DNA from 3 places in the Microbacterium sp. 2MCAF23 genome. Region 3 is predicted to be linked to each of the others. Evidence: riboswitches for the same ligand, from Rfam matches in the RefSeq annotation. Region 3 holds a riboswitch; each other region holds the start of a gene.
The links. A riboswitch is a leader RNA that binds a small molecule or an ion and turns the genes downstream of it on or off. The one in region 3 is predicted to bind thiamine pyrophosphate.

Region 1: another riboswitch for thiamine pyrophosphate. It lies ahead of AB4078_RS16600 (ECF transporter S component); the one in region 3 lies ahead of thiM (hydroxyethylthiazole kinase).
Region 2: another riboswitch for thiamine pyrophosphate. It lies ahead of thiO (glycine oxidase ThiO); the one in region 3 lies ahead of thiM (hydroxyethylthiazole kinase).

Annotation. Positions count from the first base shown of each region.
Region 1 covers NZ_JBFRGY010000015.1:265,910-269,155, forward strand. Annotated here, with positions in the region: gene AB4078_RS16595 (D-alanyl-D-alanine carboxypeptidase) at 1-1,639, opposite strand, end outside; TPP riboswitch at 1,864-1,973, shown strand; gene AB4078_RS16600 (ECF transporter S component) at 1,969-2,619, shown strand; gene AB4078_RS16605 (ABC transporter ATP-binding protein) at 2,616-3,246, shown strand, end outside.
Region 2 covers NZ_JBFRGY010000019.1:20,024-23,269, forward strand. Annotated here, with positions in the region: gene AB4078_RS18140 (HupE/UreJ family protein) at 1-549, opposite strand, end outside; gene AB4078_RS18145 (DUF6882 domain-containing protein) at 575-1,306, opposite strand; TPP riboswitch at 1,400-1,500, shown strand; gene thiO (glycine oxidase ThiO) at 1,494-2,639, shown strand; gene thiS (sulfur carrier protein ThiS) at 2,751-3,011, shown strand; gene AB4078_RS18160 (thiazole synthase) at 3,125-3,246, shown strand, end outside.
Region 3 covers NZ_JBFRGY010000004.1:9,133-12,378, forward strand. Annotated here, with positions in the region: gene AB4078_RS04695 (bifunctional hydroxymethylpyrimidine kinase/phosphomethylpyrimidine kinase) at 1-677, opposite strand, end outside; gene thiM (hydroxyethylthiazole kinase) at 674-1,540, opposite strand; TPP riboswitch at 1,531-1,624, opposite strand; gene AB4078_RS04705 (HoxN/HupN/NixA family nickel/cobalt transporter) at 1,681-2,652, opposite strand; gene AB4078_RS04710 (urease accessory protein UreD) at 2,642-3,246, opposite strand, start outside.

The DNA of each region.
Region 1 (3,246 bases), on a different contig from region 3:
GCTGGTCCTTCAGCGCCGCCTCGATGCCGGCGTACAGGGCTCGTGAGGCATCGACCCGGCCCTGATCGCTGTCCTGCCCGAGGGCGGCGACGTAGATTCGCACGATGGTGTCGCTGTCGGAGACGTCCTTTGCCGAGAGCAGGTTGTAGCGAGTGTCGTCCCCATCGCCGATCGTGCCGGTCTTGATGCCGACGATGCCGGCGTCGTCGATGAGGCCGTTGGTGTTCTTCACGACGCCCGCGCCGGGCAGCTCGACGCTCTTCTGCTTCACGATCCCGGCGATCACCGGGTTCTTCTCGGCGATCTGGCCGAGCTGAATGAGCGCGCGCGGGGTTGCGACGTTGCCGAAGTCGAAACCGGAGGGCGTGACGACCGTGATGTCGCCGAGGTCGTGCTGGCGCAGCCATTGGTTGGCGGCGGCGGCGTAGTTCTCCTCCGTACCCCAGACCTCGCGGGCGAGCCGGTCGGCGTAGTTGTTCGCGGAGCCGAGCAGGATCCCCTCGTAGAGCTGGTACTGGGTGAGGGATCCGTCCACAGGCACGTCGAGCGCGGACTGATCCTGCCTCAGGTAGCTCAGGTAGTCGTCGCTGTCGGCCTGGGTGAATGCGAACGAAGGACCCTGCTCGCCGGGCTTGAGTGGAAGCTTGTCGAGCGAGACGAGCACGGTCACCAGCTTCGTGATGCTGGCCATCGGCACCTGCTGCTCGGCCGAGGCGATCGTGCCGATGCCCTCGACGCCCACGGCGGCGCTGCCCGTGGCAGGCCAGGCCGCAGCCGCCGCAGGGGCGGCGGCCGGCTGGAACTCGACCGCGGAGGCGACGGGCTGCACGGCGTTCAGCGGCCAGAGCGCGGTCGTGGCGCCATACGCCACGATCACGGCGAGCACTCCGACGAACGGCAGCAGCACGCCGGGCCGGACGAGGGTTCGGTGCGGGGCGTCGTCGAGCAATGACCGGGAGGGAGCCGTCGCGGCGGCCGTACCGGCGCCCACCCGGGCCACGTCCACCCAGGTGAGAGCGGCGGTCGGGGTACGGTCGGGGCCGCGGACGAGCCCTGCGGAGGGCAGCGGTCGCACGGGGGCGACGGGGGTCCGGTCGGCATCGGTGCCTGCGGCTGTCTGCGGCACGGAGGCTGGTTCGGTAACGGCGGTCCGACCTGCGCTGACGGCAGGGACGAGGGGCGTCGGCTCGACGATCGGATCCTCCGGCAGCGCGGGCGGCGCCGACTCCGACGTTACGGCCGGCGCTGACGTTACGGCCGGTGCCGACGTTACGGCCGGTGCTGACGGTGCGGTCGGTGCCGACAGGGCGGGCGGCGCGATCTCGATGGCCGGATCCTTCTCGGCGACCGCCGACTCAGAGGTCGAGGCCGACCCAGAGGGAACCGCATCCGTCGCTCCTCCGAACAGCGATGCGGAGGGGGTCGACTCGGGTGCGGGGAACAGCGGTGCGTCGGGAGGGACGTCCTGCGCGGGGAACAGCGACGCGGATCCGCTCCGCTCCGGCGTCGTCGAGAACAGTCCAGCCGGCTCGACCGCGGTCTCGTCGATCTCCGTTTCGGTGCCCTCTGCATCGAGTGCGTCAGCGTCGACGATCTCCGGATCGACCTGGGCGGCCCCCGGACCGTCGTCATTGTTCACCCCCCTACCGTATCGGGCGCCCCTGTCAACGGCGGGTATCCTGCGCGTTCGGGCGGTCCGGGAGGCCGGGGCGATCACGACGCGGTCAGGGCGATCCGCCCGCTCGGGTCCGCCGAAGGATGACCCTCCGCGCGAACCGAGGGCATCCGGCGACAGCGCAGGGGATGGGCTGCGTCGCACCACGACGAGGCGGTCGCCGCCGCTTCCTCACGGCGCTAGAATGGGCGGATCACCACGGGAGTCCGGCGAGCCGGGCTGAGAGGGAGCGAATCGCGCTTCGACCGTCGAACCTGATCCGGATCATGCCGGCGCAGGGAGGAGTTTCCATGATGCACACATCCGTCCGCGCGTCCGAGACGAACGCAGACAGCACGCAGAGCCGGGGCCTCGGCCGTCCGGGACTCTGGCGCTGGCGCGTCGTCGACATCGTCGTCGCCAGCGTGATCGCCGTCGCATGCGCCGGCGTCTTCCTGCTCTGGGACATCGTCCACGTGGGGCCGAGCGCCCTGCTCACCCCGCTGCTTCCCGGCCTGCAGGAGCTGCTCGCAGGTCCGTGGCTGCTCGCCGGAGTGCTCGGCGGTCTCATCATCCGCAAGCCCGGTGCGGCGCTGTACACCGAGCTCGTCGCCGCGGTGATCGAGTCGCTCGTCGGCAACCAGTGGGGCCCGCTGACGATCGTGTCGGGGCTCGTGCAGGGCCTCGGCGCCGAACTCGTGTTCCTGATCTTCCTGTACGCCTCGTGGCGGCTGCCCGTCGCGCTGCTCGCGGGAGCCGCCGCCGGTCTCGCCTGCGGCATCAACGACCTGATCCTGTGGTACCCCGGATCCGGGACCCTGTTCATCACGGTCGCGCTGATCTCCGCCACGGTGTCGGGCCTGATCGTCGCGGGCCTCGGCGGGTGGCTCATCACGCGGGGCCTCGCCGCGACGGGCGCCCTCAGCCGCTTCGCCTCCGGGCGTTCCGCGGCTGCGCGGGTGTGAGCGCGGCACGGCCAGGAACGCCCGCGCGGCTCGAAGCGCACGGCTGGGGCTGGCGCTACGCCACCCGGCGTCGCTGGGCGATCCGTCACGCCTCCGTCCAGATCGAGCCGGGGGAGCGCGTGCTGCTGCTCGGCGCTTCCGGATCGGGCAAGTCGACCCTCCTGCAGGGCCTCGGCGGAGTGCTCGGCGGCGCCGACGAGGGCGAGGCCGAGGGAGCGCTGCTCGTCGACGGGGTCCCGGCGGACCGCGCCCGCGGCAGGGTGGGAATGGTGCTTCAGGATCCGGACACGCAGACGATCCTGGCTCGCGTGGGCGACGACGTCGCCTTCGGGTGCGAGAACCTCGGAGTTCCGCGGGCGGAGATCTGGCCGCGTGTGGACGCAGCCCTCGCCGCCGTCGGGCTGGACCTGCCCCTCGATCGGCCGACCTCGGCGCTGTCCGGCGGGCAGAAGCAGCGGCTCGCGCTCGCCGGCGTGCTCGCGATGCGTCCGGGGGCGATCCTGCTCGATGAGCCGACGGCGAACCTGGATCCCGCCGGCGTCGCCGAGGTGCGTCGCGCGGTCGGCTCGGCGCTGGACGCCACCGGGGCGACCCTGGTGGTGATCGAGCATCGCATCGACGTGTGGA
Region 2 (3,246 bases), on a different contig from region 3:
CGCGGCGTCGAGGGCGGCGCTGCCGCTGCGGCCGTCGATCGCGTACGTCACGATCGTCTTGGTGTCCCTGACCATGCCCTCGGCGTCGGGGAACAGCGTGCTGTGCACGACCAACGCGCCGCCGTGGCCGGCCGCGCACGCATAGCGGATCCCGAAACGGGCGTAATCGGTCGCGTCCCTGGTGTGGAACACCGCGGGGCCGTCAGGATGCGGTGCACAGACCGAGCCGCCGTCGACCGCAACGGTGAATCGTTTCGTGGTGTACGCGAGGATGGCGGCGGCGTGGTCGGCGAGCACCTGGTTCTCCGCGCCCGGCCGAGGGTGCTCGATGGCAGTGGCGAAGAGCGCAGGGTCGTCCTGCGCCTTGGCGGCGGACGCGCTGAGCAGCTCGTGCTGGAGGTCGAACTCGACCCGGACATCGCTCGGGCCGGTCGCGGTGAGGTCGGCGTACGCGACCGTTGTCACATGCGCCCAGGCCGGGCCGGCGGACAGCAGCAGCGCGGCGACGGTGACGGCGAGGGCCACCGCGACGCGCGAGGCCGAGCGCATCTCCGGGTGCTTCGCAGCTTCCGGATCAGGCCTGTGGGGCCTGCCCGAGCTGCGACTCGATGCTCGCGATCCGGGCGTACTCGTCGAAGCGGAACGTGGCGCTGCCGCTCGCATCGCTGACGACCGCGGCCGAATACGCCTCATCGGCCCACTGCATGTTCCAGCCGGCGAGCCGGGCCAGATCCCACACGGAGGAGCGCGCGTCGGAGAGCGTCAGCTCGGACAGGATCCGAGGCAGGGCGACGACGGCGTCGGCGACCGTGAGCGGCGGAAGGGCTGCGTCCAGCAGGAACACGGCGCGCGTGCCGCTGCCGACCGGGGCGGAGTAGTACGGCGAGCGTCCGGTGATCTCCTCGGCGATCGCGCCGACCTGATGCGCGACGCCGGCGATCCAGCCGTCCAGGTCCGCGTCGATCTCGGCCGGGAACGGCAGCTCCGGATTGGACAGCGCATCGATCGAATAGGTCGTGCCGTAGTCGCGGAGGCCGGCGACGGACGGATCGGATCCGCCCTGCGGGTGCGCCCAGGCCCACATCAGCGAACGGGGTCCCGGGGCGATCGTGGCGACGAGCGATGCCCGCGCGACGAGCTGGCGGCTCGGATCGGTCTCCGACGTGAAGGTGAGGGTGCCCGCTGCAAGGTCGACGTCCCAGCGGTGCTCGCCCAGGGCGGCGGTCGCGGTGACCAGCTGGTCCTGGCGGAGGGCGGCGAACAGCGCGGCGCGGTCGGCGAGGGGCGCGAGGGCGGGGAACGTCATGCCCTCATCCTGCCGCGCAGGCCTATGAATGCGCCAGTCGCGCCGTCACGGAGGCGGCATCGGTGCATCACCGTCGTCACGACCCCCTAGGGTGGAGGGGTCCGCGGGAGCCCAGAGGGGCTGAGAGGGCCACATGCCGACCGCTGAACCTGATACGGGTCATACCGTCGTAGGAAAGGGCACAGCCATGCGCATCATCGTCGTCGGCGCCGGGATCATCGGCCTCGCCAGCGCTTCCGAACTGCTTCGACGCGGGCACGAGGTGACCGTGTTCGACCCTGCCCCGGCGGCGGGGGCGAGCCGCGCCGCCGCCGGGATGCTCGCTCCGACCACCGAGCTCGCCTGGGGTCAGGACGCCCTGCATCCGCTGCTGGCAGAGGCGGCGGCGCGGTACCCGGCCTTCGTCGCCGCCCTCGAGGAGCGCACCGGGCTCGGCACAGGCCACCGCCGCACCGCCACACTGGCGGTCGGCGTCGACGCCGCTGACCGGGCGACGCTCGCCGAACTCGCCACGCTGCGCGGAGGCGCCGTGCGGAGGATCACCGGATCGGAGGCGCGGGAGCTCGAGCCCGCGTTCGCCCCCGCCGTGTCCGGGGGACTGCTCGTCTCCGAGGATCATCAGGTCGACCCGCGCCTGGTCACTGCCGCGCTGCTCGCCGAGCTCGGCTCGCGGGTGCGCCTGGACGCGGTGGCCGCCGTCGAACGCGAGCCCGGCTCCGGACGTGCGACCGGGATCCGGTCGGCATCCGGCGAACGCGCGGTTGCCGACGAGGTGCTCGTGGCCGCCGGCCTGGGTGCGACGCTGATCGACGGAGTGCCGCGGCTGCCGCTGCGGCCCGTATGGGGTGACATCCTGCGCCTGCGGGTGCCGGATGCGATCCGCCCGCTGCTCACGCACACGGTCCGCGGACTGGTCCGGGGCTCCGCCGTGTACCTCGTGCCGCGCGAGGACGGCGAGCTCGTGCTCGGCGCCACCGTGCGCGAGGGCGGCGTCGAGGGCGTGCAGGCCGGTGGAGTGCTCGCGCTGCTGCGCGACGCGGAGCGGATCCTGCCCGGCATCGCGGAGTGCGAGGTCGTCGAGGTGCTCGCCCGGGCTCGCCCCGGCAGCCCCGACGCCGTGCCGCTGCTCGGCCGTGTGGCGCCAGGGCTGGTCGTCGCCACCGGGTTCGACCGGCATGGCGTGCTGCTGACGCCGTTGGCCGCTGAGCTCGGTTCGGACCTGGTCGAAGGGCGAGATGTCGCCCCGGCCTTCTCGGCGGCGCTGGATCCGTTCCGCTTCGGCGGCACCGGCGTGGCGGATGCCACCGTCGCCTCTGCTCTCAGCGTCGCCTGAACACCTCGTCCGTCGTGCGCCCGGACCTCGCCGTGCACTCGACGCCCCGCGCCTCGCCGGTGCCTCTGCAGGTCCCCTCCCGCGTATCGCGCATCCTCCGAAGAAAGGCCGATGATGACCGACACCTCCATTGCCCCCACGATCCGGCTGAACGGCGCCCCGCGTGCCGTCGCGGCCGGATCGTCTCTGCTCGACCTGGTGGCGCAGGTCACCGGGCGCGAGCTCCGCGCCGACGGCACGCGCGCCGACGGCGGACGCCTCGGCGTCGCCGCGGCGATCGCCGGCTCCGTCGTGCCTCGCACCGGCTGGTCCGTGCGCACTCTCGCCGATGGCGACGAGGTCGAGGTCGTCACCGCGGTGCAGGGCGGCTGACCGTCATGACCGCGATCGACACCACCCGCGCGCGTCCCGACCTCGCTGCGGACCTGCCCGCGGAGACGGATCCGTTCCTCGTCGCGGGGGAGCGGTTCTCCTCCCGTCTCATCATGGGGACGGGAGGCGCGACCAGCCTCGCACTGCTGGAGCAGGCGCTCCTGGCCTCGGGCACCGAGATCACCACCGTCGCGATCCGCCGGTTCTCCCTGGAGGGACGCGACTCCGTGTTCGC
Region 3 (3,246 bases):
CGAGGATCCGGGGCCGCGCACAATGCGGACACCACGGCGACGCCGGCCGCGCCCGCCGCACGCAGGGCGGCCACATCCTCACGGCTGATGCCGCCGATCGCGACGCACGGCAACGAGCTGGCCGCGGCGAACGCGGCGAATCCGGCCACGCCCAGCTCCGGCGGGTGGTTGCGCTTGGTGGTCGTGGGGTGGATCACTCCCACACCCAGGTAGTCGACGGTGCCGGCCGGCAGCACCGTCGCGGCTTCGAGGTGCGCCGGCTGGTTCGCCGTGAGGCCGACGATCGCATCGGGGCCGAGCACCGAACGGGCGACGAGGGGCGACACGTCCGACTGGCCGATGTGGATGCCGTCCACGCGCGCGCCGCGGCGCCGCGCCTTCACGACGGCGTCGAGCCGATCATCGACGACGAGCAGCGCCCGCCCCGCGATGACCTCGGAGAGCTCGACGAGCTGCTCCACGATCGCGGCGTCATCGGCGTCCTTGTCGCGCAGCTGCACGATCCGGACACCGCCCGCCACGGCGGCGTCGACCACGGCGGGCACTCCGCGTGCACCGCTCAGCACGGGGTCCGTGACGAGGTAGAGCGCAAGGTCTTCCGCCGTCAGCCTTCGCCGCGAGGTCGCCTCGCGGGTGCCGGCGTGGCGCGGCGCGGTGGCGACGTCTGCGAGCGTCATGCCGTGGCCTCCGCCGTCTCGATCGCCACGGCCTCGACGCGTGCGCGCGCCGTGAGGGACTCCGGCCGGATCGCCGCGAGCGCGTCGAGCAGGGCGACGGCGAAGGATCCGGGACCGTCGGATCGGGAGGCGGCGTCCTCGGCGGCCAGCGTGTAGACGAGGGTGGCCGCGGAGGCGGCGACCAGAGGGCTGTCGCCGGTCTGCCGCGCAGCCCCGAGGAAGGCGGCCATCACCGCACCCAGCGCGCAGCCGCCCCCTGTGACACGGGTGAGCAGGGCATCACCGTTCGCGATCCGGATCTCGTGCTCGGCGTCGACGAGGAGGTCGACGGGGCCCGATACGGCCACCGCTCCCCCAGTGCTCCGGGCCAGTTCGCGGGCTGCGCCACCCGCCGCCTCGGTGCCGTCCAGTGCATCCACGCCGCGTCCGCCCAGGCTGCGGCCGGCGAGGGCGAGGATCTCCGACGCGTTGCCGCGGATGAGGGTGGGACGCAGCGCGAGCAGGTCCTGCGCCAGCGCGGTGCGCACCGGCAGCACGCCGACCGCGACCGGATCCAGCACCCACGGCGTCCCCGCCGTGCGCGCACCGCCGACGGCCTCGAGGCTCGCCGAGCGCTGCTCGGGCGTGGGCGTGCCGAGGTTGACCAGGAGCCCGGACGAGATCGCGGCGAACATGCCGGCTTCGCCCGTGATGTCCACCATCGCGGGAGCCGCGCCGAGCGCGAGCAGCACGTTCGCCGTGAAGCCGGTCACGACCGAATTCGTGATGCACTGCACGAGCGGGGGCTCCGCCCGCAGCTGCGTGAGAAGGTCCGCGGCGGATTCCACCGTGGACTCGGACGACAATTCCAGACGCGCGTTCATCGCGACATCCCTTCGCTAGTACGACCTAGATCAGGTTCGACGGGTGTGATCTCAGCCGCGGATGCGGCACCCCGTGTCACTGCGGGCCAGTCTAGCCAGGCGCCTTCGCCTCGCACGCCTCGCGCGCGGCGAAGGCGCGGTCAGTCCAGCGGGGACCGCTCTGCGGACCGCTGTCCGTTCACGACCCCGGCCCACGCTGCGGCGGCCGCCCAGAAGACGATCAGCAGCCCGGTCAGGACGAACCCGAGCGCGTTCAGATCGAGCTCGCCCACGGCGCGCGCGAAGCCACTCGGGTGCGGCAGGCTCCGCAGCGCCACCCCCGCGAGCTCGGCGACGCCGATCACGAGCGCCACGACGATCGACACGCCCGTCACCAGCAGGTCGTAGCGCCGCATCGCCCGCTCGCGTCCGGTCGAGCCCCACGAGTATGCGCGCCGCGACATCGCCCCCTGAGCGGAGTCCAGCAGCGACATGCCCGCGGCGAACAGCACCGGGAGGATCAGGATCATCCACCACGGCACGGCACGGGACGCTGCGGAGCCCGCCAGGGCCAGCAGACCGATCTCCGTCGCCGTGTCGAAGCCCAGGCCGAACAGCAGGCCCACGACGTACATCCGCGACGGTCGGTCGATCACCGCGTTGAGCCGGCCCATCAGCGCCCATGCGGGACCGCCGTGCCGATGATCGCCGGGCCGGCGACGGCGGCGCAGGGCGAGGATGTTCGCCCCCGCGATGACGAGCAGGAAGACGCCCGACACGACCGGACCGATGACGCCCGTCCAGACCTGCAGCGGCGAGTCCGGATCCGAGATTCCCGCGGCGAGCGCGCCGACACCGAACGCCAGCAGCACGCAGAGGACCGAGACGACGCTCGCGTGACCGAGGGAGAACCACAGACCCACGCCTCGCGCCGGACGCCCGCGCCCGAGGAGCTGCCGCGTCGTGTTGTCGATCGCAGCGATGTGGTCGGCGTCGAACGCATGCCGGAGTCCGAGCAGATACGCGGTGACCCCCAGCCCGATGCCGAGCGGAGATCCCGCGGACAGCAGCAGCGCACCCCATCCGAGAACGTGCAGCGCACCGACGACGTACGCGGCCGGGCTAGGCCTCATGGATCAGCTCCTCCCGCAGCGCGCCCCACCTGGTCGCGAGATCGCCGAGATGGGCAGCGTCGACGACCGATCGCACCACCAGCCCACCGCGCTCGGGGCGCAGCACAGCGATCCCGCTCGTGCGCCAGGGGGGATCCTGCTCCGCGGGCTCGCGCCCGATCAGGACCACGCTGTCGAGCACGCGATCGGAGCCGAGGACCCCGGGGATCGGAGACCGCCCATCCACGTCCAGGTGTTCGATCAGCGCGGGCGTGCCCTGCACGGTGACCCCGGTGCGCGCCCGGATCGCGCCCCCGCGCTCCCCGACACGGCCCAGGATGAGCGTCTCGCGCAGCAGCAGCGCCGCACCGTCGCCGAGTTCCGCGTCCGTGCGACGGTCGACGTCGGCGCCGTCGGCGATGACGAAGGGCTGGCCGTGCCACGTGCAGATCCCGCGGTCGCCGATCTCGATGCGCGCCGTCCACGAGGCGCGTCTGCCCTCACCGTCATAGGCGACGGTGCCGCCGATGTCCTCCAGCTCGAGCGTGCAGTCCGCGCCGACCGAGATGCGCAGGTCGACGGCATCGCCCCCGAGCAGGAGCGCTCCCGCGGCGA